Regions from separate parts of the Streptomyces sp. NPDC007346 genome, predicted to be linked through region 3. Evidence: riboswitches for the same ligand, from Rfam matches in the RefSeq annotation. Region 3 holds a riboswitch; each other region holds the start of a gene.

Region 1 (9,464 bases), on a different contig from region 3:
AAGGCCGAGGACTCCAAGATCTCGATCCGCTCCATCCGCCGCAAGGCCAAGGAAGCGCTCGACAAGCTGGTCAAGGACAAGGAGTCCGGCGAGGACGAGGTCCGCCGCGCCGAGAAGGAGCTCGACGACACCACCGCGAAGTACGTCGCGCAGGTGGACGAGCTGCTCAAGCACAAGGAAGCCGAGCTGCTCGAAGTCTGATGAACGACTCTTCCTGGGGCGCACCGCAGGGAGCCGGTTACCGGGGCGCCCCCGAGATGGGGGTCGCTCCGGCGGGTCCCGCCTACGATGTGCGTGAAGCCCAGCAGACTCGGCCCATGCCCAACGTGCCGGACGTTCCCGACGCAGGTAGAGACGCAGTCAGCCGTGCCGACCGGGACGGGGACGCCGCGCACGTCAGCGGCCCCCTGTTCCGTGACGAGATGCCGCAGGAGCCCATGTCCACCCCGCTGCCGTCCCCGCCGCAGAAGAAGCGTGCGGGGCGTGATCTGCGCGCCGCCATAGGGGTCGGCGTGGGGCTCGGCGCCGTCATCGTCGCCTCGCTGTTCATCGTGAAGGCCGTCTTCGTCGGCGTGATCGCCCTCGCCGTCGTCGTCGGCCTGTGGGAGCTCACCTCCCGGCTCCAGGAGCAGAAGGGCATCAAGGTCCCTCTGATCCCGCTGGCCGTCGGCGGGGCCGCGATGGTCGTCGCGGGCTACGCGCGTGGCGCGGAGGGGGCCTGGGTCGCCATGGCCCTGACCGCCCTGGCGGTGCTGGTCTGGCGGATGACCGAGCCGCCGGAGGGGTATCTCAAGGACGTCACGGCGGGTGTCTTCGCCGCGTTCTACGTCCCCTTCCTGGCCACCTTCGTCGCCCTGCTGCTGACGGCGGACGACGGCTCGTGGCGGGTCCTGACCTTCCTCCTCCTCACCGTCGTCAGCGACACCGGGGCGTACGCGGTCGGCTGGCGCTTCGGCACCCACAAGCTCGCTCCCCGCATCAGCCCCGGCAAGACCCGCGAGGGCCTGCTCGGTGCCGTCTCCTTCGCGATGGCCGCCGGCGCCCTGTGCATGGAGTTCCTGATCGACGGCGGCGCCTGGTGGCAGGGGCTGCTGCTGGGCCTCGCGGTCGCCGTCAGCGCCACCCTCGGCGACCTGGGCGAGTCCATGATCAAGCGGGACCTCGGGATCAAGGACATGGGAACCCTGCTCCCCGGCCACGGCGGCATCATGGACCGGCTCGACTCGCTGCTGCCGACCGCGCCGGTGGTCTGGCTGCTGCTCGTGCTGTTCGTCGGCTCGGGCTGAGGGCCCGTGCGGCCTCGCACACCACGTCCCACCTGCACGTTCTACGAGTGAGGGTCCGTCGTCCACAGGGCGGCGGGCCCTCACCCGTCTGTCTGCGACACTGGATGAACCATGCCTAAGCCCGGAGAACTCACTTTCGTCGCGCCCCGCGGAGCCAAGAAGCCCCCGCGGCACCTCGCCGACCTCACGCCCGCCGAGCGCAAGGACGCGGTCGCCGCGACCGGCGAGAAGCCGTTCCGCGCCCAGCAGCTCTCGCAGCACTACTTCGCGCGGTACGCGCACGACCCGGAGCAGTGGACCAACATCCCCGCCGGGTCCCGGGAGAAGCTCGCCGAGGCGCTGTTCCCCGACCTGATGTCCGTGGTCCGTCACATCAGCTGCGACGACGACACCACCCGTAAGACGCTGTGGAAGCTGCACGACGGGACGCTCGTCGAGTCCGTCCTGATGCGCTACCCCGAGCGCGTCACGATGTGCATCTCCTCCCAGGCGGGCTGCGGGATGAACTGCCCCTTCTGCGCCACCGGGCAGGCCGGGCTCGACCGCAACCTGTCGACCGCCGAGATCGTGCACCAGATCGTCGACGGCATGCGCGCCCTGCGCGACGGCGAGGTGCCCGGCGGTCCGGCCCGGCTCTCCAACATCGTCTTCATGGGCATGGGCGAGCCGCTCGCCAACTACAACCGGGTCGTCGGAGCGATCCGCCGGCTCACCGACCCCGAGCCGGACGGCCTCGGCCTCTCCCAGCGCGGGATCACCGTCTCCACCGTGGGGCTCGTCCCGGCGATGCTGCGCTTCTCCGACGAGGGCTTCAAGTGCCGCCTCGCCGTCTCGCTGCACGCCCCGGACGACGAGCTGCGCGACACCCTCGTCCCCGTCAACACCCGGTGGAACGTACGCGAGGTGCTGGACGCGGCCTGGGAGTACGCCGAGAAGTCCGGCCGCCGGATCTCCATCGAGTACGCCCTGATCCGGGACATCAACGACCAGGCCTGGCGCGGTGACCTGCTCGGCCGGCTGCTCAAGGGCAAGCGGGTGCACGTCAACCTGATCCCGCTGAACCCCACGCCCGGCTCCAAGTGGACCGCCTCGCGCCCCGAGGACGAGAAGGCGTTCGTCGAGGCCATCGCGGCCCACGGCGTGCCCGTCACCGTCCGGGACACCCGGGGCCAGGAGATCGACGGGGCCTGCGGGCAGCTGGCGGCCTCCGAGCGCTGAGGGCCCCGGCGGACACCGAAGGGGCGGCCCCACCTCACCTGACCAGGCCGAAAACCACCGGTGTAGCCTGGGCCGAAATCAACTTCATATTCCGACAGGGGAGCGCCACAGCGCTGAGAGTGCGGCACCGAGGACCGGCTGGCCGCAGACCCTCTGAACCTCGCCCGGGTCATTCCGGGTAGGAAGTTCGGACCTTACTCAAGCTGTTGCGCCCTGCCCGCTTCCGGTACGTCCCGGCGGCGGGCGGGGCCGCGTCTCTTCCTGGTCACCTCCAGGAGGAATCACATGAACACCACCAAGAAGTACGCCGCCACCGCGCTCGCCGCGGCGCTCGGCGTCACCGTCCTCGCGGGCTGCGGCGGCTCCGACGACTCCTCGACCGGATCCGGCGCCTCGAAGGGCAGCGGCTCCAAGACCGTCACCCTGGTCACCCACGACTCCTTCAACGCCTCGGAAGAGGTGCTGAAGGAGTTCACCCAGGAGAGCGGCTACACCGTCGAGCTCCTCAAGAGCGGCGACGCCGGCGCGGCGCTCAACCAGGAGATCCTGACCAAGGGCTCCCCGCGCGGCGACGTCTTCTTCGGCGTCGACAACACCCTGCTCTCCCGCGCCCTCGACAACGGCCTCTTCACCCCGTACGAGGCCAAGGGCCTGGACCGGGTCGCGGACGGCACCGAGCTGGACGAGAAGCACCGCGTCACGCCCGTCGACACCGGTGACATCTGCGTCAACTACGACAAGAAGTTCTTCGCCGACAAGAAGCTCGCGCCGCCGCAGACCTTCGAGGACCTGCTGAAGCCCGCGTACAAGAACCTCCTCGTCACCGAGAACGCGGCGAACTCCTCGCCCGGCCTCGGCTTCCTCCTCGGCACCATCGCCACCCAGGGCGAGGACGGCTACGAGGCCTACTGGAAGAAGCTGAAGGCCAACGGCGTCAAGGTGGTCGACGGCTGGGAGCAGGCCTACAACGAGGAGTTCTCGGGCTCCGCGGGCGGCAGGAAGGCCAAGGCGGACCGGCCGCTCGTCGTCAGTTACGCCTCCAGCCCGCCCGTCGAGGTGCTCTACGCCGACCCGCAGCCCGAGGAGGCCCCGACCGGCGTCTCCACCGGGACCTGCTTCCGGCAGACCGAGTACGCCGGGCTGCTGAACGGCGCGAAGAACGAGGCGGGCGGCAAGGCGCTGCTGGACTTCCTGATCGGCAAGACGTTCCAGGAGGACGTCCCGCTGAACATGTTCGTGAACCCCGTCGTGACGGACGCGAAGCTGCCGGAGATCTTCACCGAGTTCGGCGAGAGCATCGAGAAGCCGGCCACGGTGGCCCCGGACAAGATCGCCGCCAACCGTGAGCAGTGGGTCCAGACGTGGCACTCGCTCGTCGTGAAGTAGGCGGCCCCACCCAAGGCGGCCCCACCGAAGCCGCCGGGCCCGGACCGGGGTCCGGCGGCGGCGGGCGGCGTGGGGCGGCGGTGCGGCTCGGCCTGATGGCCGTGCCCGTCGCCTTCTTCGCCGTCTTCTTCGCCTACCCCGTGTCCGCGATCGTCGGCCGCGGGCTGAAGACGGACGGCGTCTGGCAGTTCGGGCGGGTCGGCGAGGTGCTGGCCCGTCCGGACATCCTCGACGTCCTGTGGTTCACCACCTGGCAGGCGCTCGCCTCGACCGCGCTCACCCTGCTGATCGCCCTGCCCGGCGCGTACGTCTTCGCCCGCTTCGACTTCCCCGGCAAACAGGTGCTGCGCGCGGTCGTCACCGTGCCGTTCGTGCTGCCCACCGTCGTCGTCGGCACCGCGTTCCTGGCGCTGCTGGGGCGCGGCGGCTTCCTCGACGAGCTGTGGGGTCTGCGGCTGGACACCACCGTGTGGGCGATCCTGCTCGCGCACGTCTTCTTCAACTACGCGGTGGTCGTCCGGACGGTCGGCGGCCTCTGGTCGCAGCTGGACCCGCGCCAGGAGGAGGCCGCCCGGGTGCTCGGCGCCGGACGGTTCGCCGCCTGGCGGCGGGTGACGCTGCCCGCGCTCGGCCCGGCGGTGGCCGCCGCCGCGCTGATGGTCTTCCTCTTCACGTTCACCTCGTTCGGTGTCGTGCAGATCCTCGGTGGCCCCTCCTACTCCACCCTGGAGGTGGAGGTCTACCGCCAGACCGCCCAGCTGCTCGACCTGCCGACGGCCGCCGTGCTGACCATGGTCCAGTTCGTGGCGGTCGGCGCGATCCTCGCCCTGCACGCCGTGACCGTACGCCGCCGGGAGCGGGCGCTGAAGCTCGTCGACCCGGCGCAGACCTCCCGCCGGCCGCACGGCGCCGGACAGTGGGCGCTGCTCGGCGGGGTGCTGCTCACCGCGCTGCTGCTGATCCTGCTGCCCCTCGGCGTGCTGGTGGAGCGGTCGTTCGACGGGCCGGACGGTTACGGCCTCGGCTACTACCGGGCCCTCCAGTCGGCCGGGGGCAGCGGCTCGACCTTCCTCGTACCGCCGCTGGAGGCGGTCGGCAACTCCCTGCGGTACGCGTTCGTCGCCACCCTCATCGCCCTGGTCGTCGGCGGACTGGCGGCTGCCGCCCTGACCCGGCGGGCGGGACGGCTGGTACGCGGATTCGACGCGCTGCTGATGCTGCCGCTCGGGGTCTCCGCCGTCACCGTCGGCTTCGGCTTCCTCATCACCCTCGACAAACCGCCGCTCGACCTGCGGACCTCCTGGATCCTGGTCCCGCTGGCGCAGGCGCTGGTGGGCGTCCCCTTCGTCGTACGGACCATGCTCCCCGTGCTGCGCGCGGTGGACGAGCGGCTGCGCGAGGCCGCCGCCGTGCTGGGGGCCTCCCCGCTGCGGGCCTGGCGCGAGGTCGATCTGCCGCTGGTGCGGCGGGCGGTGCTGGTCGCGGCGGGCTTCGCGTTCGCCGTGTCGCTCGGCGAGTTCGGCGCCACCGTCTTCATCGCCCGGCCCGACAACCCGACCCTGCCGGTCGCCGTCGCCCGGTTGCTGGGCCGGTCCGGGGAGCTGAACTACGGGCAGGCGATGGCTCTCAGCACGATCCTGATGCTGGTGTGCGCCGTGTCGCTGCTGCTCCTCGAACGCATCCGTACCGACCGATCCGGGGAGTTCTGACCACCATGCTGAGCTTGCAGGCAGCCACCGTACGGTTCGGGAAGCGGACGGCCCTCGACGCCGTCGACCTGGAGGTCGCCGACCACCGGATCGTCTGCCTGCTCGGCCCCAGCGGCAGCGGGAAGTCCACCCTGCTGAGGGCCGTCGCCGGGCTCCAGCCCATGGACGGCGGCCGGGTGCTGCTGGCCGGCCAGGACCAGAGCGGCGTCCCCGTCCACCGGCGCGGGCTCGGCCTGATGTTCCAGGACCACCAGCTCTTCCCGCACCGCGATGTCGGCGCCAACGTCGCCTTCGGGCTGCGGATGCACGGCACCGGGCGCGCCGAGAGCGAGCGCCGGGTCCGCGAACTCCTGGAGCTGGTGGGCCTCCCCGGCGCGGAACGCCGAGCGGTGGCCGCCCTCTCCGGCGGTGAGCAGCAGCGCGTCGCCCTGGCCCGCGCCCTGGCCCCGCGCCCCAGGCTCCTGATGCTGGACGAACCGCTCGGCCAGCTCGACCGCAGCCTGCGCGAACGGCTCGTCATCGAACTGCGCACCCTCTTCCAGGAGTTGGGTACGACAGTGCTCGCGGTCACCCACGACCAGGGCGAGGCGTTCGCGCTCGCCGACCAGGTGGTGGTGATGCGGGACGGGCAAATCGCCCAGGAGGGCAGCCCGCTGGACGTCTGGCAGCGGCCCGCCTCCGCGTTCGTCGCCCGCTTCCTCGGCTTCGACAACGTGACCCCGGCGACCGTGACCGGCCGGGCCGCCGCCACCGCCTGGGGCAAGGTGCCGGTGCCTGAGGGCTCACCCCAGGGCGAGGCCGACCTGCTGGTCCGCCCCGCCGGGGTCCTGATCGGCTCCCCGGAGGACGGGCTGCGCTGCACGGTCGGCGTACGGACGTTCCGCGGGAACCACGTGACCGTGCGGCTGGCCCCCGAGAACGCGCCGGTGCTGGAGGCCGAGTGCGCCCTGCGGGACACGCCGGACGAGGGCGCCGTCGTGGGCGTCCGCTTCGACGCGGCGGAGACGGTGGTGCTGGCGGGGGGCTGACGTATCGGCCGGCGCCCCAGGGCGTGTCAGCCGGCGCGGGTCCCCGCCACCACCAGCCCCAGTTCGTAGGCCAGGATCACCGCCTGCGCCCGGTCCCGCAGCCCCATCTTCGCGAAGAGCCGGTTGATGTGGGTCTTGACCGTGTGGTCGGTGATGGTCAGCCGGGCGGCGATGTCCGCGTTGGACAGGCCCTGGGCGATGAGGACGAGCACCTCCGCCTCGCGCGCGGTCAGCCCCTCGACGGAGCGGACCGGTGGCGCGCTGACCCGCTGCCGGGTGAACTCCGCGATCAGCCGCCCGGTGATCTCGGGGGCCAGAAGGGCGTGCCCGTCGGCCACCACCCGTACCGCGTGGAGCAGTTCGGGGAAGGTCGCGTCCTTGAGGAGGAAGCCGCTGGCCCCCGCCGTCAGGGCGTCGTACACGTACTCGTCCAGGCCGAACGTCGTCAGCATCAGCGCCTTCGTCGCCCCGCCCGACGCGGTGACGATCTCGCGGGCCGCGTCGATCCCGCCGAGCCGGGGCATCCGGATGTCCAGCAGCGCCACGTCGGGGCGGAGTTCGGCCACGACACGGACCGCCTCTTCACCGTCGCGCGCCTCACCGACCACCTCGATGTCCTCCTGGGTGTCCAGCAGGCTGGAGAACGCCGTCCGTACGACCGCCTGGTCGTCGGCGACGATCACTCGGATCACCACGGGAGTTCCGCCTCCACGAGATAGCCGCCGGCCGGACCTCGGCCGGTGGTGAGTCTGCCGCCCAGCAGCGCGGCCCGTTCGCGCATGCCCACCAGGCCGTGGCCGGGACGCCCGGCCGGCCCCGCCGCCGGGGCGGTGGGCGGCCCCGGCCCGTCGTCACCGACCCGGACCCTCAGCAGCCCCGGCTGGTGGTCGATCTCCACCACCGCGTGCGCGCCCGGGGCGTGCCGGCGCACATTGGTCAGGGCCTCCTGCACGATCCGGTACGCCGACAGCTCCCAGGAGGCCGGCAGCGGCACCTCCTCGCCGCTGACGCGCAGTTCGGCCGAACCGTCGACCGCCCGGTGCTGGTCCAGGAGTTCGCCGAGCGCGGCCAGCGACGGTTGCGGGGCGGTGAGGACGGGCGCGTCGGTGCCTGTGCGCAGCACCCCGAGCAGCCGGCGCAGCTCCGCCATCGAGGACCGTGCCGTGCCCGCGATCTCCTGGAAGGCGTCCCTGGCCGGTGGCGAGAGGTCCGGCGTCGTGTACGTGGCGCTCTCGGCCCGCACCGCGATCATCGAGACCGAGTGCGCGATCATGTCGTGCAACTCCCGTGCGATGGCGGCCCGTTCCGCCTCCGCCGCCTGCCGCCGCTCCATCGCCAGCAGCCGGGACTGGGCGGCGGCCCGGGTGTGCCGGGCCTCCTCACGGGCCCGCACCGCGTCCCCCGCGCTCACCGCACCCAGGATGGCCACCGTCACCACCAGCGTCTCGGCGTACAGCCCCAGGCTGAACCGGTCGGTGCCCTGGAGCACCGGAAGGCCGGGGGAGCCGTCCCGGGTCCAGCGGTCGATGTGCACCAGATTGACCACCAGCGCGGCGAGCGCACCGGCCGGTACCAGCACCGCCGGATGCTGCACCCGGTGCCGCCCCAGCGTGTAGCACCCCATCAGCAGACCGGCCACCGTCGCGTACGCCATGTTGCCGTCGGTGGCGAAGCCGAGCAGCGCCGCGCCGACGGTCAGCAGCCCGACGGTGGGGTGGGCGGTCCGCAGCGCCAGCGAGGCCGTGCACAGCAGCACCGCGAAGGCCGTGATCGCCGAACCCGGTACGAGAAGCAGCTCCACGACGGCGAAGAGCGTCAGCGCGCCCCCGGTCAGCCCGGCGTACGCGGGCGCCGACGTCAGGCGCCGCAGCCGGCGCCGCAGGTTCCCTTCCGGTGGCGGGGGCTCGACGGCGGCCGCTGCCGTTCCGGTCTCCCCGGTGGTGCGTGTCATACGACGATTCTTCGTCACCGCCCCGGGAGAACGCATCGGAGCACGGGGGGAATTCGCGGGCCCTTGTCATACCACGGGTTGACCCGAAGGACCGGACGGTGGTGTGACGTTCTGTGAACGGGCCGTTCCTAGCCTCGGACCCATGGCGACAACAGCCCTTTCCACCACCCCTGACCAGCGACGACATCGGCGACAGGAACGCTTCGCGCTGCCCGGCGGCCCCGGCTGGTGGACGTTCTGTGCGGCGGCGTCCCTGGCTCTGGCCGCCCTGACCTCCCTCGGCCCGCACCGCGTCTGGGGCGCCGCCGGCGCACTCGGTTACGCGGCGGCCGCCGTGCTCGCCGCTCGCGGACGCCCCGCCCGGACCGTGAACGCGGTCGCCGCCCTGGGCGCGGTCGGACTGCCGCTCGCGCTGCTCCTCGCCCTGGACCGGGCCCAGTTGGAGGTGGCGGTGGTGGCCCGTTCGGCCGCGCTCCTGCTGGCGGACGGAACGCCGTACTCCGCGCACCCCCTGGTACCCGAGGACTTCACCCCGTACCTGCCCGGCATGGCGGCCTTCGGGCTCCCGGAGGCGGTGGCCGGGGCCGGTCCGCTCACCGACCCCCGGCTGTGGATGGGCGCGGCCTTCCTCGCCGCACTCGCGTACGCCCTTCCGGCCGGGGCCCGGCGCGACCCGCTGCTGTGGACCGCCGCCTGCCCGCTCGTGGCGCTGCCGCTCGCGGTGGGCGGGGTGGATCTGCCGGTGGCCGGCCTGATGTGCCTGGGGCTGGCGGAGGCGGGCCGGGGGAGGGCCGGGCGCGCGGGGCTCTGGCTCGGGCTCGCCGCCGCGCTCAAGTGGACGGCCTGGCCCGCGCTGCCGGTCGCGCTCGCGCTGCTCGCGGCCGCT
Region 2 (9,464 bases), on a different contig from region 3:
ATGTTGTCCACGTGACCGTGAACGCCAATACCTCCGTCGCCGGTGGCAACACCTGGCGAGACCTTCCCGCGGCGCAGCAGCCCGAGTACCCCGACTCCGAGGCCCTGCGCGATGTACTCGCGGACCTCGCGTCGTATCCGCCGCTCGTCTTCGCGGGCGAGTGCGACCAGCTGCGCGCCCGTCTGGGAGCCGTCGCCAAGGGCGAGGCGTTCCTGCTGCAGGGCGGCGACTGCGCCGAGGCCTTCGACGCCGTGTCCGCCGAGCACATCCGGGCCAAGCTGAAGACGCTGCTCCAGATGAGCGCCGTCCTGACCTACGCGGCCTCGGTGCCCGTGGTCAAGGTCGGCCGGATCGCGGGCCAGTACAGCAAGCCGCGCTCCAAGTCGACCGAGACCCGCGACGGCGTGACCCTGCCGACGTACCGCGGCGACTCGGTGAACGGCTTCGCCTTCACCGAGGAGGCCCGGATCCCGGACCCGGCGCGGCTGAAGCAGATGTACCACGCGTCCTCCTCCACGCTGAACCTGGTCCGCGCCTTCACCACCGGTGGCTACGCGGACCTGCGCCAGGTGCACGCCTGGAACCAGGACTTCGTGAAGTCGTCCCCCGCCGGCCAGCGCTACGAGGTCCTGGCCCGCGAGATCGACAACGCGCTGAACTTCATGAAGGCGTGCGGCACCGACCCGGCCGAGTTCAAGGCGGTCGAGTTCTACGCCTCGCACGAGGCGCTGCTGCTGGACTACGAGACGGCGCTCACCCGCACCGACTCGCGCACCGGCGAGCTGTACGACACCTCCGGCCACATGGTATGGATCGGTGAGCGCACCCGGCAGATGGACGGCGCGCACATCGAGTTCGCCTCGAAGGTCCGCAACCCGATCGGCATCAAGCTCGGCCCGACGACCACCGTCGACGAGGCGCTCGGCTACGTCGACCGCCTGGACCCCGAGCGCGAGCCCGGCCGGCTGACCTTCATCGTCCGCATGGGCGCCGACAAGGTCCGCGACAAGCTGCCCGAGCTGGTCGAGAAGGTCACCGCCTCCGGCGCCACCGTGGCGTGGGTGACCGACCCGATGCACGGCAACACCTTCGAGGCCGCCTCCGGCCACAAGACGCGCCGCTTCGACGACGTCCTGGACGAGGTCAAGGGCTTCTTCGAGGTCCACAAGGGCCTCGGCACCCACCCGGGCGGCATCCACGTGGAGCTGACCGGCGACGACGTCACCGAGTGCGTGGGCGGCGGCCACGAGATCTTCGTGGACGACCTGCACCAGCGCTACGAGACGGCCTGCGACCCGCGGCTCAACCGCAGCCAGTCCCTCGACCTGGCCTTCCTGGTCGCCGAGATGTACCGCGACCAGTAGCCGGGAGGCGATTCCCGGCAGGCGCACCGATGGGGCACGGATCCATGTGATCCGTGCCCCATCACCCGTTCCGGGACTTCTGCGCGCCTTGAGTGCCAGGTAAGGTTAGGTTAGCCTCACCGACGAAGACGGGGACGGCACCGGGACCGGCCCGCAGGGAGGTGAAACGCATGTTCGTCTGCTCCTGCTTCGGCGTCACCGAGGCGCAGGTCAAGAAGCATGCGGACGCCGGGGCCTGCACCCCGCGCCAGATCGCCTCCGCCTGCAAGGCCGGCACGGACTGCGGCGGCTGTGTCCGCCGGATCCAGGCCCTGCTGGGGCGTGACCGCCCGCGCCGCGACCTCGTGGTCCCGCAGCGGGAGCCCGTGGCGGCGTCCGTCGTCCACCCGGTCACCGCGCCGGTCGTGGCCCCGGCCGCAGCGGCGGTGGCCCTGTCCGCGATCCCGGACGTCCGGCTCTCCGACGCCGCCTGACCGCGTCTCCCGTGGCCCGGCTCAGCTCTCCGGCTGCTCGATCAGCTGCGCGATGTAGAGCGGCTCGCCGAGCTTCTCCACCAGCTCCAGCTGGGTGTCGAGGTAGTCGATGTGGTGCTCCTCGTCCTCCAGGATGGACTCGAAGATGTTGGCCGAGGTGATGTCCCCCTTGGCGCGCATCACCTCGATACCGCGCTTGAGGCGGTCGATCGCCTCCACCTCGACCTGGCGGTCCGCCTGGAACATCTCGGTGACCGTCTGGCCCACCCGGACGTGGAAGAGCCGCTGGTAGTTGGGCAGCCCGTCCAGGAACAGGATCCGGTCCGTGAGGATCTCGGCGTGCTTCATCTCGTCGAAGGACTCGGCCCGGGTGTACTTGGCGAGCTTGGTCCAGCCGAAGTTCTCCTGCATCTTCGCATGCAGGAAGTATTGGTTGATAGCGGTCAGTTCGGCGGTCAGCTGTTCATTGAGGAACTCAAGGACCTCGGGGTCGCCCTGCATCGCTGAGGCTCCTTCCAGGCGTGATCGACAAGGTGGCCGCATCCTCGCACTGCGCCCACCGGCCGTCCAGTAAGTGCACGCTTAGTACGAGTTGACCCATCAGGGTCTGCCCTGGTCATGACCACCCCTGCCTGTCTGTCACCATGGAGGCATGGGTCAGCCGGAAAGCCGGGAACACCGCGCAGCAGAGCAGTCCGAGCTTCCGCCGGGACAGCGACTGCAACGCGGGTGGCCGGTCACCCACTACGGGCCCGTTCCCAAGTTCAAGCCCGAGCGCTGGGAGTTCCGGGTCTTCGGGGCCACCGCCGACGGCGACAAGCACTGCTGGAACCACCAGGACTTCTCGGCGCTGCCGTTCTCCTCCGTCGTCGCCGACCTGCACTGCGTGACGAAGTTCAGCATGATCGGCGCCGAATGGGGCGGAGTCCTCGCCCGTACGGTGCTCGACCTGGCACCGCCCGCGCCCGACGTCACCCATGTGATGGTCTGGGCCGAGTACGGCTTCTCCTCGAACCTGCGCCTGGCCGACTTCGCCTCCGAGCGCACGCTCTTCGCCACCCACAAGGACGGCGAGCTGCTCACCGCCGAGCACGGCTTCCCGCTGCGTCTCGTCGTCCCCCATCTGTACGCCTGGAAGGGCCCGAAATGGGTCCGCGGCGTGGAGTACATGACGGCCGACCGGCGCGGGTTCTGGGAGGAGCGGGGCTACCACAACATCGGTGACCCCTGGAGCGAGCAGCGCTACTCCTACCAGGAGGAGCCCGGGGACGGCCCCGAGCTCTAGAGGGGAGCCCGGGGACGACCCCCGAGCTCTAGAGGGCTTCAGCGGGCCCCGGAGGGCTCTGGAGGCTCCCGCGCAGCTCCTTGAGCCGGGCCACGTCCGCCGCGTGCCCCTCCTTGCCGCCGGGCGTCTCGATGACCAGCGGCACACCCTCGGTCGCCGGGTGCGCGAACAGCTCCCGGAAGGGCTCGGCGCCGATGTGACCCGCGCCGATGTTCTCGTGCCGGTCCTTGTGGGCGCCCACGACGTCCTTGGAGTCGTTGGCGTGGATCAGCTTCAGCCGGCCCTCACCGACCGTCTCCACCAGCAGGTCGAGCGTCCGCCGCATCCCCGAGGGGCCGGCCAGGTCGTGCCCCGCCGCGTAGATGTGGCAGGTGTCCAGGCAGATGCCCAGCCTGGGGTGGGAGTCCAGCGCCTCGAAGTAGGGCCCGAAGTCCCACGTACGGGAGCAGAGCGAGGAGCCCTGGCCCGCGGTGGACTCCAGCAGCAGATACGGGTCGTCGTCGTGGGTCAGCTCGTCCAGCAGCGGCCGCATGTGCTCGCGCACCTGGGCCAGCGCCTCGGAGCGGGGCCGCCCGCCCGTCGCCGAGCCGGTGTGCACCACCACGCCCAGCGCACCGATCTCCCGGGCCCGCCGCAGCGAGTGGCGCAGGGAGTCCACCGACTTCTCGACCGTCGCCTCGGTGTGCGAGCCGAAGTTGATCAGATACGGGGCGTGGACGTACGCCGGTATCGACGCCGCCGCGCACTCCGAGCGGAACAGCTCGTCCTGGGCCCGGTTCCCGGCGGGCGTCGCCCAGCCGCGCGGGTTGGCGACGAAGACCTGCACGGCCTCGGCCGCCAGCTCCCGGGCGTAGGAGAGACCGACCTTGGCGAGACCGCCGGCCACCGGGACGTGTCCGCCCACGGGGTTGCGCGGGCGGCCCGCGGCTACAGAGTCACGCATATGGCTTCCGGCTTCCGCATGTGGTCCTAGAACCCCTTGGTCCTGATGGTGATGGTGGAGCCCTCGGGGGCCTGCTCGCCGCCCTCCACGGACTGGCTCGCGATCGTCTTGCTGAAGGAGAGGAACGGCCGGTCGACCTTCACCTCGAAGCCCGCTTCCTCCAGGGTGCTCCTGGCCTCGTCGACGTCCCGGCCGGTGACGTCGGGGACGTCCAGCATCCGGGGGCCCTTGGAGACGGTCAGCTCGATCGTGTCGCCCTCCGCCGCCTCGGCGCCCGCGCCCGGGGACTGCTGGGCGATGTCCCCCTCGGCCTCGGAGGAGTGGACCCGGCCGGGCAGCACCTCCACCTTCAGCCCCTCCTCCGCCAGCTCCGCGGTGGCGTCCTGGACCGAGAGGCCGGTGACGTCCGGGACGTCGATGGGGCTGCCCTTGCTGACGACCAGGGCCACGGCCGTGTCGGGGTTGCGGTCGGTGCCCGCGCGGGGTTCCGTACGGACCACCTCGCCACGCGCCACGTCCTCGCTGAACTCCCTGGTCACCATGCCGGGGAGCAGGCCCACCTTCTTCAGGGAAAGCCGGGCGTCCGCGAGGGAGGAGCCCGCCACATCGGGCACCCGGACGATCTCCGGGCCGCGCGAGACGACGAGCTTCACCGAGCCGTTGCCCCGGATCCGGTCGCCGGACGCGGGGGCGCTGCCGACCACCGAGCCCCGCTCGACGGTGTCGCTGAAGACCCGCTCCACGCCCTTCAGCTCGAGCCCGGCGTCCGCGAGCCGCTGCTCCGCCACCTTCTGGCTCTGGCCGAGCAGCGAGGGGACCTGGGTGAACTGGCCCGAGTTGATGTACCAGACGCCCGCACCGACGCCGAGCGTCAGCAGGACGGCGGTGATGATCGTGATCAGCTTGCGGTGCGGTCCGCCGAACGGGCCGCGCAGGCTGCCGAGGCGCCGGGGCGCGGGCACGGGGGGCGGCACCTCCAGCCGGCTGGTGCGGTGCACGCCGCCCCCGTCCGCGCCGCCGTCCGCCGGAAGGGCCCGCGGGATCACGCTCGTACGGTCCTGTGCGCCGTCGTGCGTGTCCGACAGCGCCTGCGGCGGTACGGCGTCCAGCTCGGCCTCGGTCAGCGCGGCGCGGGCCTCACGGGCCTCGGCCAGCAGCAGCACCGCGTCGTGCGGGCGCACCTCGGGACTGCGGGCGGTCGCGCTCGCCACCAGACTGTCCAGCGCGGCCGGGAGCCCCGGCACGACGGCGGAGGGGGCCGGGACGTCGGTGTTGAGGTGCTGGTAGATGACCTGGGCGGGGTTCTCACCGGTGTGCGGCTTGGAGCCCGTCAGCATCTCGTACAGCACGACCCCGCAGGCGTACACGTCACTGCGGGTGTCGGCGCTGCCGTGCTCGATCTGCTCGGGCGCCAGATACGACACCGTCCCCAGCAGCGAGCCGGTGGTGTCGGTGGCCGTCCCGACCGCCCTGACCAGGCCGAAGTCGGCGACCTTGACCCGGCCGTCGTCCCCTATCAGGACGTTCTCCGGCTTCATGTCGCGGTGCACGAACCCCGCCCGGTGCGCGGCACCGAGCGCGGCGAGGACCGGCTCCAGGATGTCCAGGGCCGCCCGGGGCTGGAGAGCGCCGCGCTCGCGCAGCACGTCGCGCAGGGTGCAGCCCGCCACGTACTCCATCGCGAGGTAGACGTACGCGCCCTCGGCGCCCTGGTCGAAGACCGCGACGACGTTGGGGTGGGCCAGCCGGGCCACCGACTTGGCCTCGCGGATGAAGCGCTCGACGAAGGCGGCGTCGGTGGCGAGCGCCGGGTGCATCACCTTGAGGGCGAGCACCCGGTCCAGGCGGGTGTCCACGGCCCGGTAGACCGTGGCCATCCCGCCGACGGCGATGCGCGCCTCAATGCGATACCGGCCGTCGAGCAGCTGCCCGACGAGAGGGTCCTGGAGGGTCGTGTCCACCCCGAGAGTCTACGAGCCGCCACCGACACGCCGGACGGGCCGGGCACTCCCGGGGCCGTTCCATGACCGATCCGTGACAGGAACACGTCCGGGATCGTGTGCCCTGGTGGTGAGCGCCTGTGCGTGCCCCGGTGGTGGGCGCGTACAGCTGCTCAGAACGCCGGACGCTCCGGGTCGAGCACCGCCCGCCCGTCCACCGGCGAGGACGCCTCGGCGAAGTGGCGGCGCGGGATGCGGCCCGCCCGGTACGCCAGGCGCCCGCCGTCCACCGCGTGCCGCATCGCGGCGGCCATCAGCTCCGGCTCCTGGGCCCGGGTCACCGCCGAGGCGAGCATCACGGCCGCGCACCCCAGCTCCATCGCCAGCGCCGCGTCCGACGCGGTCCCGGCCCCCGCGTCCAGGATCACCGGCACCCCGGCCCGCTCCACGATCAGCTCGAAGTTGTGCGGGTTGCGGATGCCGAGCCCGGAGCCGATGGGGGAGCCCAGCGGCATGATCGCCGCGCACCCCACGTCCTCCAGTTTCCGGGCCAGGACCGGGTCGTCGTTGGTGTACGGCAGCACGGTGAACCCGTCGTCGACCAGGATCTCGGCCGCGTCCAGCAGCTCGATCGGGTCGGGCAGCAGGGTCCGCTCGTCGGCGATCACCTCCAGCTTGATCCAGTCGGTGCCGAGCGCCTCCCGGGCCAGCCGCGCGGTCAGCACCGCCTCGCCCGCGGTGAAGCAGCCCGCCGTGTTCGGCAGCACCTGGATGGAGAGCCGCTCCAGCACGGAGAGGACCGAGCCCTGCACGGTCGGGTCGAGCCGGCGCATCGCGACGGTGGTCAGCTCGGTCCCGGAGGCGATCAGGGACCGCTCCAGCACCTCCAGGCTCGGCGCCCCGCCGGTCCCCATGATCAGCCGGGAGCCGAAGGTGCCGGGTCCCAGGGTGAAGACGTCGTCGGACACGGTCAGCCTCCCTGGACGGCGGTCAGGACCTCGACGCGGTCGCCCTCGCCGAGCGTGGTGGCCGCCCACTGTCCGCGCGGCACGACGCACTCGTTGACGGCGGCGGCGACCCCGGAGGGCGCGGTGGTCAGGGCGGCGACGAGGCGGTCCAGGGCGGTACCCGCGTCGAGGGTGCGCGGCTCCCCGTTGACCGATACGGATACGGGCGGGTTCGGCGTGCTCATACGGGCTGCTCCTGGAGTACGGGGGCGGCGGACGTGAACCGGCCCGGGGCGAAGGGGCGGGCCACCTCGGGCAGCTCGCCGGTGGTCAGCGCCTGGGCCATCGCGTCGCCGGTGATGGGCGTCAGCAGGACGCCGTTGCGGTGGTGGCCGGTGGCGAGGAGGAGACCGGGCAGGGCGGTCGCCCCGAGCAGCGGGGCGTTGTCGGGGGAGGCGGGGCGCAGACCCGCCAGGGTCTCGACGAGCGGCAGCTCGGTGATGCCGGGCACCAGTTCGTGGGCGTCGCGCAGCAGCTCGTACACCCCGCCGGCGGTGACCGTGGTGTCCCAGCCCATCTCCTCGCTGGTGGCACCGATGACCAGCTCGCCGTTCTCGCGCGGTACGAGGTAGAGGTGGCCGCCCCGGACCACGGCGCGCACGGTCCGGCTGAGGAAGGGGGCGTACGACCGGGGCACGGTCAGCCGCAGGACCTGGCCCTTGACCGGGCGGACCGGCGGCACGACCTCCCGCGGCAGCCCCGCGAGCCGCCCGCTGAGGCTGCCCGCCGCCAGGACGACCTGGTCGGCCTCCACCTCCGTACCGTCCCCGAGCACCGCGCCCGCCGCTCGCCCCCCGGTGACGGTGAGCCGCTCGGCGGACGCCCCGCGGAACACCACGCCCGCCCGCTCGCAGGCGGCCAGCAGCGCGGCGGCGAGCCGGCGCGGGTCCACCTGGTGGTCGCCGTCGACCCGCAGCCCGCCCCGTACGCCCGGCGCCAGCATCGGCTCCAGCCGGCGGCACTCGCGGCCGCTCAGCCAGACCGACTCCAGGCCCGAACGCTCCTGGAGGGCGTGCAGCTCCCGCAGATGGGCGCGGTCGTCGGAGTCCAGCGCGACGGCCAGCGTGCCGCAGGTACGGAAGCCGGTCTCCCGGCCGCTCGCCGCCTCCAGCTCCGCGACGAACTCCGGATAGCGGGCGGCGGAGGCGAGGTTGAGGCCGAGCAGCATCTCCTCGCCGTAGTGCAGTTCGGTGACGGCGGCCAGCATGCCCGCCGCGACCTGGGCGGCGCCGCCGCCCGGCCCGGGATCGGCCACGGTGACGGTCAGCCCGTGCTGGGCCGCCCGCCACGCGGTGACCAGGCCGATGATGCCGCCCCCGATGACGAGGACATCGGATCCGGAGGTCTTCCCCGAGACGCGCATGGGTGTCCAGCCCCTCCCTTCGCCGGCATGACCCGGATCAGGTTCGTACGGTCGGAGGCGCTCCAGCCTCCCTCTCAGCCCGGTGCCTCCGGGCTCCCGCGAGTGTTCTACCTTGGCCAGGGTAAACCCACTCACCCATGGCACAGTCAGGGGAGCAGCCACTGTGGCCCGTTCGCTCGACGGACTCGTCCTCTCGCCCGTCGCCGACCAGGCCCCGGGCCAGGTCGGCACCCGTACCCGCTTCACGTACCACGAGCGGGCCGGCCGGATCTGGGCCGAATACGCGGGCGGTGACGTGGTCCGCGGCCACCTCGTCGGCACCCGCGACGGGGACGCGCTCGACTTCCGCTACGTCCAGCTCAAGCAGGACGGAACGACCTCTTCCGGACACTGCCTCTCCACCGTCAGCGAACGCGCGGACGGCCGGGTGCGGCTGGAGGAGCGCTGGGAGTGGGAGTCCCAGGAGGGCAGCGGGACGAGCGTGGTGGAGGAAGTCGCCGTCTGACGTCGCGTCAGCTGCATAGACTGGTACACGTGAGCGAGCAGACGGAAGACCACGCGGAGCGGCGGCCGACCCGGAGCGTCGTGGTCGTCGGAGCGGGCATGGCGGGCGTGCAGAGCGCCGTCGCCCTGCGGGAAGCCGGTTTCACCGGCCCCGTGACGCTGATCGGCGCCGAGCCCCACCAGCCCTACGACCGGCCGCCGCTGTCCAAGGCGGTGCTGCTGGGCGAGGCCGAGGACTCCGCCTTCGACATCGACTTCGAGGCGCTGGACATCACGCTCCGCCTCGGCCTGGACGTCACCGCCCTGCGCGCCGCCGACCACGTCCTGGACACGGCCGAGGGCCCCGTCCCCTACGACGTCCTGGTCCTGGCGACCGGCGCGGAGCCCATCGCCCTGCCCGGCACCGAGGGCGCCCCCGGCGTCCACCTGCTGCGCACCCTGGACGACGCCGCCCGGCTGCGGCCCGTCCTGGAGCGGCGGCAGGACGTGGTCGTCGTCGGGGCGGGGTGGATCGGCGCCGAGTTCGCCACCGCCGCCCGCGCCGCCGGGTGCGCGGTCACCGTCGTCGAGGCCGCCGCCCGTCCG
Region 3 (9,464 bases):
GCTGATCGGCCTGACCGTGACCACGTACGGGGATGAACCTTTCACCTTCACCGAATTCGCGTACTTCGCGGAGATGGCGAGAGCCGCGACCTCGGCGGCGCTCGCCCGGGGCTACGCCCTCGTGATCCTCCCCGCCACCTCCCGGCACGACGTCTGGTCGAACGTCGCGCTCGACGGGACCGTCGTCATCGACCCCTCCGACCAGGACCCGGTCGTCACCGAACTCGTCCGCCAGGGGCTCCCCGTCGTCTCGGACGGCCGCCCGGCCGGGACGCTCCCCGTCACCGCCTGGGTCGACAACGACCACCGGGCCGCCGTGCTCGACCTCCTCGACCACCTCGCCGCCGCCGGGGCCCGCCGCATCGGCCTGCTGACCGGCACCACCACCGACACGTACACCCGGCTCTCCACCACCGCCTACCTCCACTGGTGCGAGCGGGTCGGCCAGGACCCCGTCTACGAGTCCTACCCGGCGCACGACCCCTGCGCGGGCGCGGTCGCCGCGGACCGGCTGCTCGCCCGCCCGGACCGCCCCGACGCCGTCTACGGGCTCTTCGACCCCAACGGGACCGATCTCCTCGCGGCGGCCCGCCGCTACGGCCTGCGGGTCCCCGAGGACCTGCTGCTGGTCTGCTGCAGCGAGTCCACCGTGTACGCGGCCACCGAACCGCCCATCACGACGCTCTCGCTGAAGCCCCGGCGCATCGGCACCGCCGTCGTCCAGCTCCTCATCGACGCCATCGAAGGGGTGGAGCACGACGGACCGGTGGAGCAGGTGATACCGACGGAGCTCATCGTCCGGACCTCCTCGCAACGCCGTCCGCCGCGCACCACGGTCAGCGCGCCACGATCCCCCAGCAGGGACTGATCATCTCTTTTCGGACCAATCGGCCGGTGAACCGTATGTGCGCCCGGATTCACCACCCCTGGTGCATCACACAGATCGATCCGCATTCCTATGATGGGCGCACGACACCGCGGACCACCTCTACCAGGCAGGGCCCGTCAGGTGTACGGCGGCGCGACGGTGGTGGAGGGGTCGATGACTCAGGGGGCCGGTCAGGAACCCGTGGTGCGGACGGCGACGTTGCGTGACTTCAGGGTTCCGCCGTACGCGCAGACACCCGTACCACCGCAGACGCCCGGCGCGGCGCCGCACCCGTCACCTCCCCCACGTGCGCCGGAGCCGCCCGCCCCGGCGCCGCACACCTCCGCGCCACCGCATCCGCCCGCACCGCCTGCCCCCGCCCACCTGCCGCACCCCGGCAACGTGGCCGTCGGCGACGAGCCCCCGGAGGGGTACACCCCCACCGAGCGCGACCTCCCCGTCATCAACCGCGGCGACACCGTCCAGGTGCAGGCCGTCCCCGACCCCCGCCCCGCCTCCGGGGAGGGGCGCGGGCCGCTCTTCGTCGTCGGCGACGTCCACGGCTACCTCGACGAGCTGGTGGCCGCCCTCGCCGCCCAGGGCCTGATCGACGCCGACGGCAACTGGGCCGCGGGCAACGCCCGTCTCTGGTTCCTGGGCGACTTCACCGACCGCGGCCCCGACGGCATCGGGGTCATCGACCTCGTCATGCGGCTCTCCGCGGAGGCGGCCGCAGCGGGCGGCTACTGCAAGGCCCTGATGGGCAACCACGAACTGCTGCTCATCGGCGCCAAGCGCTTCTGCGACACCCCCGTCAACTCCGGCGCCGGCACCGCCACCTTCCAGGCCGCCTGGCTGCTCAACGGCGGCCAGAAGAGCGACATGGACCGCCTCCAGGACGTACACCTTCAGTGGATGTCCCGGCTCGACGCGGTCGTCGAGGAGGACGGGCATCTGCTGATGCACTCCGACACGACGGCCTACCTCGACTACGGCTCCACCATCGAGGACGTCAACGACACCGTCACCGCCATCCTCACGCGCAACGACGCCGACGAGTGCTGGGACCTCTTCCGCAAGCTCACCAAGCGCTTCGCCTTCCGCGACGAGGGCGGCGCCGAAGCGGTGCGCGAGCTGCTGACGACGTACGGCGGACAGCGCGTCGTCCATGGTCACAGCCCCATCCCGTATCTCCTCGGCGAGGTCGGCACGGAGGACGGCGAGAAGGGTTCGGGGCCGGTGGTGAACGGCCCGCACGTGTACGCCGACGGGCTCGCCATCGCCATGGACGGCGGAGTGACCATGGCCGGAAAGCTACTGGTCGTCCAACTTCCCCTGCATGACTGACCCCTGACAGGGAAGACGCTTCTGGATCGGGCCGCGCCGATCGTCGGGCCTATTTCGGGAACACCCTGTCACCGCGCGCCGTGAGCGCTCTACCATCGGCTCATCAGTAGCAGGCTCTCCTCCGTTTCCGCCCGATCGCCCGGTCAACGCGGGTTGCCGGGCCCGACGGAGCATCGGGGGATGCAGATGACAAGCGCTCCGCACCTGCAGGCCGAGGACGGTCCCGAGTACGCGCGGATCCTGGGTGACGCGCTGCGCCACGCCCACGAACGCCCGGACCTGGAAGGCGTCGGCGACCGGCTCAACACCGAACAGCTGCGCACGATGGCGCTCAACGCCACGGCGCTGATCACCGCGGCCGCGGCCACCGAGTACGAGCACTACGTGAAGGCCCGCGCCGAGCTGCGCACGGCCAGCGCCACCGTCCCGGAGGGCGAGCAGTACGCCGACGCCTCCTCGGTGGCGGGGCCGGGCGCCGGCATAGGAGCGGTCCTCACGGTCCTGACGCCGCTCCTCGCGGGCACCGCCGCCGTGATCTTCCTGCTCGTCGGCTATCTGCTGAAGGCGGTCAGCCCCTCGGTCGCCTTCGGCACCACCATGGTCGCGGCCGGGTGGTTCTTCGCGGCCGTCGCCGCCGCGGCCATCCTGGTCGCCGCCGTGGGGCTGCTCGTCACCGCCCTGCGCAACGGCTCGACCTCACTGGCCGCCGAGGACGAGGAACAGGGGCTGCCGGAGGAGGTCGCACGGGCCCGGGAGGCCTGGCGGCACGCCCTGCTGGAGCGCGGCATCCTGCCGTTCCTCCGGGACGCCCTGGCCGACCCGGCCGCGGGCCGCGCCGCGCGGACCCCGCACCGCTCGCCCAACCGCATCCCGAAGGTCGGCTACAGCAGGCCGGACTTCTCCGGCCCGGAGGACGGCCCCTCGGCCGGACCCCGGCCGACGTTCACGAGCCCCGACTTCACCAGCCCGGACTTCGGCGGCCCGGACCACCGGCCGGAGTAGGCGCGAGCCCGGGAGCCCTCGGGCCCCGAAACGCCACAGGCCGGGGCGGCGAGTGCCGCGCCCGGCCTGTGCGATGCTCCGGCCCTGGCGGAGCGGTGGATCAGCCTGCCTGCGGAGCCAGCTTCGGGTTGGCACCGTACTGGTTCGGCTCCTGCTTGCCCTCCGAGGCGAGGAAGACGATCAGGACGATGCCGCCGATCAGCGTCAGCGCGATCAGCAGCCACCAGCCCGAGCGGCCGGTGTCGTGCAGGCGGCGCACGCCGACGGCGAGCGACGGGATGAGGACCGCGAGGAGGTAGACGTAGTACAGGATGTCCGTGCCGATCGCCGCGCCGATGATCGACAGGACGATGGCTATGACGAAGTTGACGAGCGCGAACATCCAGTACTCCTTGCGGCGCGCGCGACCGCTGAAGCCTGCGTAGTTCTTGAGTACGTCCAGGTACCAGTTCACTGTGTTCCCCTCCCCGGGCCCCCGTGTGAGGGCCGACAAATTTCAGCCAAGCAACCGGAAAGTAAGGCACAGATAAGGAAAGGGTCAAGCCCAGCTGACACAGCGGCGAAACGTACATCCAGCTGCCACACGACTGTGTCCATACTGTCGCCTGACAACGGGCTGAACCGTGGCAGACGGCTACCAAGCGGGCAAGCTGCCTATAAGGGAGCGGTTCTGGCTGGATGTCACCGGCCGGCGGCCCCGGACGCGGGAAGCCCCCGACACCGGCCGAGGTGTCGGGGGCGAAGAGGCGGTCGGCGAGCCTAGTCGGCGATCGGCAGGTAGACCCGGTTCCCGGCGGCCGCGAACTCCTTCGACTTCTCGGCCATGCCCTCCTCGATCTCCTCCTGCGAACCGCCGTGCTGACGGCGGATGTCCTGGGAGATCTTCATCGAGCAGAACTTCGGTCCGCACATGGAACAGAAGTGCGCCGTCTTCGCCGGCTCGGCGGGCAGCGTCTCGTCGTGGAACTCCCGGGCCGTGTCCGGGTCGAGGGCCAGGTTGAACTGGTCCTCCCACCGGAACTCGAACCGCGCGTCGGAGAGCGCGTCGTCCCACTCCTGCGCGCCCGGGTGCCCCTTGGCGAGGTCGGCCGCGTGGGCGGCGATCTTGTAGGTGATCACGCCCGTCTTCACGTCGTCCCGGTTGGGCAGCCCCAGGTGCTCCTTGGGTGTGACGTAACAGAGCATCGCCGTGCCCCACCAGGCGATCATCGCGGCGCCGATGCCCGAGGTGATGTGGTCGTAGGCGGGCGCGACATCGGTGGTCAGCGGGCCGAGCGTGTAGAACGGCGCCTCCTCGCAGATCTCCTGCTGGAGGTCGATGTTCTCCTTGATCTTGTGCATCGGGACGTGCCCGGGGCCCTCGATCATCGTCTGGACGCCGAACCGCTTGGCGATGGTGTTCAGCTCGCCCAGCGTGCGCAACTCGGCGAACTGCGCCTCGTCGTTGGCATCCGCGATCGACCCGGGGCGCAGTCCGTCACCGAGGGAGTAGGTGACGTCGTACGTCGCGAGGATCTCGCAGAGCTCCTCGAAGTGCTCGTAGAGGAACGACTCCTTGTGGTGCGCGAGGCACCAGGCCGCCATGATCGAGCCACCGCGCGAGACGATGCCGGTCTTACGACGGGCCGTCAGCGGGACGTACGGCAGGCGCACCCCGGCGTGCACCGTCATGTAGTCCACGCCCTGCTCGCCCTGCTCGATGACGGTGTCCTTGTAGATCTCCCAGGTCAGCTCCTCGGCCCGGCCGTCCACCTTCTCCAGGGCCTGGTAGAGCGGGACCGTACCGATCGGCACGGGGGAGTTGCGCAGCACCCACTCGCGGGTGGTGTGGATGTTACGGCCGGTGGACAGGTCCATGACCGTGTCGGCGCCCCACTTGGTCGCCCAGGTCATCTTGTCCACCTCCTCCTCGATGGAGGAGGTGACCGCCGAGTTGCCGATGTTGGCGTTGACCTTCACCAGGAACCGCTTGCCGATGATCATCGGCTCGATCTCGGGGTGATTGACGTTGGCCGGCAGCACGGCCCGGCCCGCCGCGATCTCCTCCCGTACGGTCTCGGCCTCGACGTTCTCCCGGATCGCGACGTACTCCATCTCCGGGGTGATCTCACCCCGCCGGGCGTACGCGAGCTGAGTGACGGGGCGTCCGTCGCGGCTGCGGCGCGGCTGGCGGGGCCGGCCGGGGAAGACTGCGTCCAGGTTGCGCAGCCCGCCGCGCGGCGTGGTGTGCTTGAGCCCGTCGTCCTCGGGACGGACCGGGCGACCCGTGTACTCCTCGGTGTCGCCGCGGGCGATGATCCAGTTCTCCCGCAGGGGCGCGAGGCCCCGGCGGACATCGGTGTCGACGGCGGGATCGGTGTACGGCCCCGAAGTGTCGTACAGGGTAACGTCCTTGCCGTTGGTGAGGTGCACCTGTCGGACCGGCACCCGGAGGTCCGGGCGCGAGCCCTGGACGTACCCCTTGTGCCAGCCGATGGACTTCCCGGCCTCGTCGTCGCGGGTCCCGTTGTCCGGCGTCGTGCCGTTCGGCGTCCCGTCGCTCTGTTTCGAGGCAGGCGTGCGTGCGTCCGCTGTGGTCATGAGACCTACTCCCTACGCCGGCATTACCCGGTAACAGGTTCGGCGGTCGGCGCAGCGTGTCCCGTACGGATGTACGGCGGTCAGCGCCCTCTCAGCCCGGTGCTCCGAGCTCCCGCGTGTGCAAATGTGCCTCCACGCTAGCGTCCTTTCCGGCGAGCTGAACAGAGGGCGCCCCTGTTCTTGCGATGATCGCCCCGTGACCTCCCCTCAAAGCGACCCCGCCCCCCAGCCGCCGCCCCAGGGCCACACCCACGGCCACACGCACAGCCACGGACCCGCCGCCCCGGTCTCCAAGCACCTGCGCAAGGTCATCGCCGCCGTACTGATCCCGTTCGCCACGGCCGTCGTCGTCGGCCTCATCGCGTTCTGGCCCGGCGGCGTCCCCGACCACGAGCGCACGGGCGTCGGATTCGACCGGCAGACCCAGGACGGCAAGGTCGTCCAGGTCGTCAAGGTCGACTGCGCGGACGTCAACGCCGCACAGGTCCCCCCGACCGGTGACACCTCCACCCCCTCGGGCCGGGAGGCCGTCAACGAGCAGGAGGGGGAGTGCGCGAAGGCGACCATCGAGGTGACCAGCGGCGACGACAAGGGCCGTACGTTCGTCGAGGTGGTCCAGCCGGACGCGCCCCGCCAGCTGCGCGAGGGCCAGGGTGTCGTCGTGGCGTACGCCCCCGACGCGCCCCGCGACCTCCAGTACTCCGTCACCGACGTGAACCGGAAGATCCCGATGGCCCTGCTGGCCGCGATCTTCGCCCTGGCGGTCGTCGCGGTGGGCAGACTGCGCGGGGTGATGGCGCTGGTGGCGCTGGCCGTCTCGTTCGCCGTACTGACCCTGTTCATCCTGCCGGCGATCCTGCAGGGATCGAATCCGCTGGTGGTGGCGGTGATCGGGGCCAGCGCCATCATGCTGGCGGCGCTCTACATGTGCCACGGGGTGACGGCCCGCACATCCGTCGCGGTCATCGGCACGCTGATCTCGCTGCTGCTGATCGGGCTGCTCGGCTCCCTGTTCATCGGCTGGGCGAGTCTGAGCGGCAACACCGACGACAACACCGGCCTCATCCACGGGCTGTACCCGGACATCGACATGAGCGGTCTGCTGCTGGCCGGCGTCATCATCGGGTCGCTCGGGGTGCTCGACGACGTGACGGTCACCCAGACCTCCGCCGTCTGGGAACTGCACCAGGCGGACCCGCAGATGGGTTGGCGCGGGCTGTACCGGGCAGGTATCCGCATCGGACGGGACCACATCGCCTCGGTCGTGAACACCCTGGTGCTGGCGTACGCGGGCGCGGCGCTGCCGCTGTTGCTGCTCTTCTCCATCGCTCAGAGCAGCGTGGGGACCGTGGCCAACAGCGAACTCGTCGCCGAGGAGATCGTCCGTACGCTGGTCGGCTCGATCGGTCTGGTCGCCTCGGTGCCGGTGACGACCGTGCTCGCCGCACTGGTGGTCTCCGCGGACCGGCCGGGCGCCTCCACCTCCTCGTCCACGGCCGCAGCCCCCGCACGGACCGGCAGGGGCCGTCGCCGTAAGGCGTGAGAGGCGTGCGGCGGGGGTGTGCTCGCCGCTCAGCCAGCGTTCTGCTCCTCGGCGAGGATGCGGCCGAGCGCTTCCTCCAGGTTCCCGTCGAAGTCACCCAGCGTGTGCTCCTGGCCGAGAGGCACCAGCTTGTCGGTCCGGTCGAGAAACGCCACCAGCGGTGCCGTACCCGCCCGGAACAACGCGCGGTCCGCGCCGACCTGAAGACGGATGTGCACATCGCCGAGGCCCTCGGGCTCGGTCGGCCCGATGTGCACATCGCCGTCGCCACTGGGGCTGTTGAGCCCGTCCAGCAGCAGCTCGCGACCGAATGCCCAGGTCACAGGGGCATCGCCGGGCAGATGGAACGTCATCCGGATGGCATAAGGATCCGCCACCTCGTACCGGAGCTCCACCGGAATACGGAACGAGAGCTCCTCGGAGACGAGGAAGCTCATCATGACCTCTGCTTGAACCGACTCGCGCATCGTTCAACCCCGCAGTAGATGAAACTGGCCAGGAATGATCCCCCATGGCCCTATTGACGCCATCGTGGTGCACGCGATAGCAGATCACAAGGAGTGATTTTTCAGATACTGATAGAGAACACGAACGAACGCAAGAGGCTCGCCACTTCGCCACGTAGCTGTTCGACTGCGGGCAGCAACCGTTCTTCCTGGTCCAGGGGTACGGAAATGGCCATGGCCGCAATGGTGGCACCGGCCGTGACGGGAATGGCGGCACAGACGGTCCCCAGTGCGTACTCCTGGCGTTCGATGACCGGTTCACCCCGGCGCAATGTCCGCAACCGTTCCAGAAATGCCGCGCGATCTCGCACTGAGTAACGAGTGAGGGGCCGAACGGGGTGCCGGTCGAGATGATCCTCGCGTTCCTTCTCGTCGAGCTGGCCGAGAAGGCACTGTCCGATCGCGTGTGCGTGGCCGGTCTCCCGGAAGGAGGCCCACTCGTCGACCGCAGGGGCGTCGGGAGCGTCCGCGACCGCGATGAGCTCGATCTCACCCTCGCGGTAGACCGCGCAGTACACCGGGGCCCCGATGGCGTCCCGCCAACGCGCGAGGGAGTCGGTGACGGCGGAGGGGCGGCTTCTCGGGCCCTGGGCCGCGGTCAGGTTCTCGGCGGCCGCGCCGAAGTGGAAGACGCCGTTCTCCCGGCGGAGATAGCCCTCATGGGTGAGGGTGCGCAGCAGGTGGTACGCGGTCGGCAGCGGTAGCCCTGCCTCACGTGCGAGTTGCTTGGCGGGCGCCCCGTCCCGATGGGTGCCCACAGCCTCCAGCAGCCTCAACGCCCGCTGAACCGAACCGATCAACGTCGGGACAGCGGTACTCGATGCCGTGGTCAAAGGTCACCCCCAGGCATGGTGACGGGCCGTCAGCCCTCCCGTGGAGGCCGCCCCCACGGGGCTGCCGCACCAACGACCGAACTGTCGTACAAACCACTGGTCACTCGGTCGGTTCGGTGACAGAAGGTCACATTCCAGATGGCGGCAGCGTTATGTCACTGTATCGGCCGTCCCCGGAAGGAGGGGGTTTTCCTCCTGGACTTAGCTCAGCTGGGCTAATCCGCAGGCCTGTGCGCACCCCCGACCCCGCACGGGCCCGCGGCGGCCCTGCTACCAATCACCACGCGAGGACGAGGAGGACATGAACTTGCGTACGACGAAGATCAGACCGCCGACCAGCACGACGAAGATCAGCGCCTTGAAGAGCAGGCTGATCACGAAGCCGATCACGCTGGCGATCAGACCGCCGAACACGAAGATCGCGATGACGGGCACCGCGATCCACTTCACCCACCAGGGCATCCCCGCGTATATCTCCCGCACGGCCATCGCCATCTACCTCGTCTCTCTGGGTTCCTGCCTCGATGCTAAGGGCGCGAGGGACCCCGGCGGGGGCCTCGCAGCCCTTGAAGACCCCTGATCGAACCCTTAGGGAACCCGGGGTTCAGCCCTCCGGAGGCGGGTTCAGCCCTCCGGAGGCGAGAAGACGACCATCACCCGCAGATCCTCGGTGATGTGGTGGAACTTGTGGGTCTCTCCGGCCGGCACATAGACGACGCTCCCCCGGCCGACCTGCGTCGTCTCCGTCCCCACCGTGATCGACGCCCGGCCGCTGACGACGAAGT

What was found. A riboswitch is a leader RNA that binds a small molecule or an ion and turns the genes downstream of it on or off. The one in region 3 is predicted to bind thiamine pyrophosphate.
Region 1: linked by a shared signal. The riboswitch ahead of AB0917_RS11095 (thiamine ABC transporter substrate-binding protein) and the one ahead of thiC (phosphomethylpyrimidine synthase ThiC) in region 3 are both predicted to bind thiamine pyrophosphate.
Region 2: linked by a shared signal. The riboswitch ahead of thiO (glycine oxidase ThiO) and the one ahead of thiC (phosphomethylpyrimidine synthase ThiC) in region 3 are both predicted to bind thiamine pyrophosphate.

The regions. Positions count from the first base shown of each region.
Region 1 is NZ_JBEYKR010000029.1:11,753-21,216, reverse strand. It holds gene frr (ribosome recycling factor) at 1-201, shown strand, start outside; gene AB0917_RS11105 (phosphatidate cytidylyltransferase) at 201-1,286, shown strand; gene rlmN (23S rRNA (adenine(2503)-C(2))-methyltransferase RlmN) at 1,398-2,504, shown strand; TPP riboswitch at 2,591-2,707, shown strand; gene AB0917_RS11095 (thiamine ABC transporter substrate-binding protein) at 2,790-3,890, shown strand; gene AB0917_RS11090 (iron ABC transporter permease) at 3,986-5,599, shown strand; gene AB0917_RS11085 (ABC transporter ATP-binding protein) at 5,605-6,627, shown strand; gene AB0917_RS11080 (response regulator transcription factor) at 6,654-7,322, opposite strand; gene AB0917_RS11075 (histidine kinase) at 7,316-8,578, opposite strand; gene AB0917_RS11070 (glycosyltransferase 87 family protein) at 8,721-9,464, shown strand, end outside.
Region 2 is NZ_JBEYKR010000051.1:33,685-43,148, forward strand. It holds gene AB0917_RS16010 (class II 3-deoxy-7-phosphoheptulonate synthase) at 18-1,364, shown strand; gene AB0917_RS16015 ((2Fe-2S)-binding protein) at 1,535-1,837, shown strand; gene bfr (bacterioferritin) at 1,859-2,338, opposite strand; gene AB0917_RS16025 (sulfite oxidase-like oxidoreductase) at 2,490-3,122, shown strand; gene AB0917_RS16030 (deoxyribonuclease IV) at 3,151-4,065, opposite strand; gene pknB (Stk1 family PASTA domain-containing Ser/Thr kinase) at 4,092-6,026, opposite strand; gene AB0917_RS16040 (thiazole synthase) at 6,179-6,973, opposite strand; gene thiS (sulfur carrier protein ThiS) at 6,976-7,197, opposite strand; gene thiO (glycine oxidase ThiO) at 7,194-8,375, opposite strand; TPP riboswitch at 8,373-8,485, opposite strand; gene AB0917_RS16055 (hypothetical protein) at 8,539-8,880, shown strand; gene AB0917_RS16060 (FAD-dependent oxidoreductase) at 8,910-9,464, shown strand, end outside.
Region 3 is NZ_JBEYKR010000147.1:5,854-15,317, reverse strand. It holds gene AB0917_RS28305 (LacI family DNA-binding transcriptional regulator) at 1-868, shown strand, start outside; gene AB0917_RS28300 (metallophosphoesterase) at 1,043-2,215, shown strand; gene AB0917_RS28295 (hypothetical protein) at 2,396-3,217, shown strand; gene AB0917_RS28290 (DUF805 domain-containing protein) at 3,318-3,671, opposite strand; gene thiC (phosphomethylpyrimidine synthase ThiC) at 3,977-5,797, opposite strand; TPP riboswitch at 5,790-5,923, opposite strand; gene AB0917_RS28280 (YibE/F family protein) at 5,994-7,340, shown strand; gene AB0917_RS28275 (SsgA family sporulation/cell division regulator) at 7,370-7,807, opposite strand; gene AB0917_RS28270 (helix-turn-helix domain-containing protein) at 7,909-8,679, opposite strand; gene AB0917_RS28265 (DUF5326 family protein) at 8,950-9,162, opposite strand; gene AB0917_RS28260 (cupin domain-containing protein) at 9,304-9,464, opposite strand, start outside.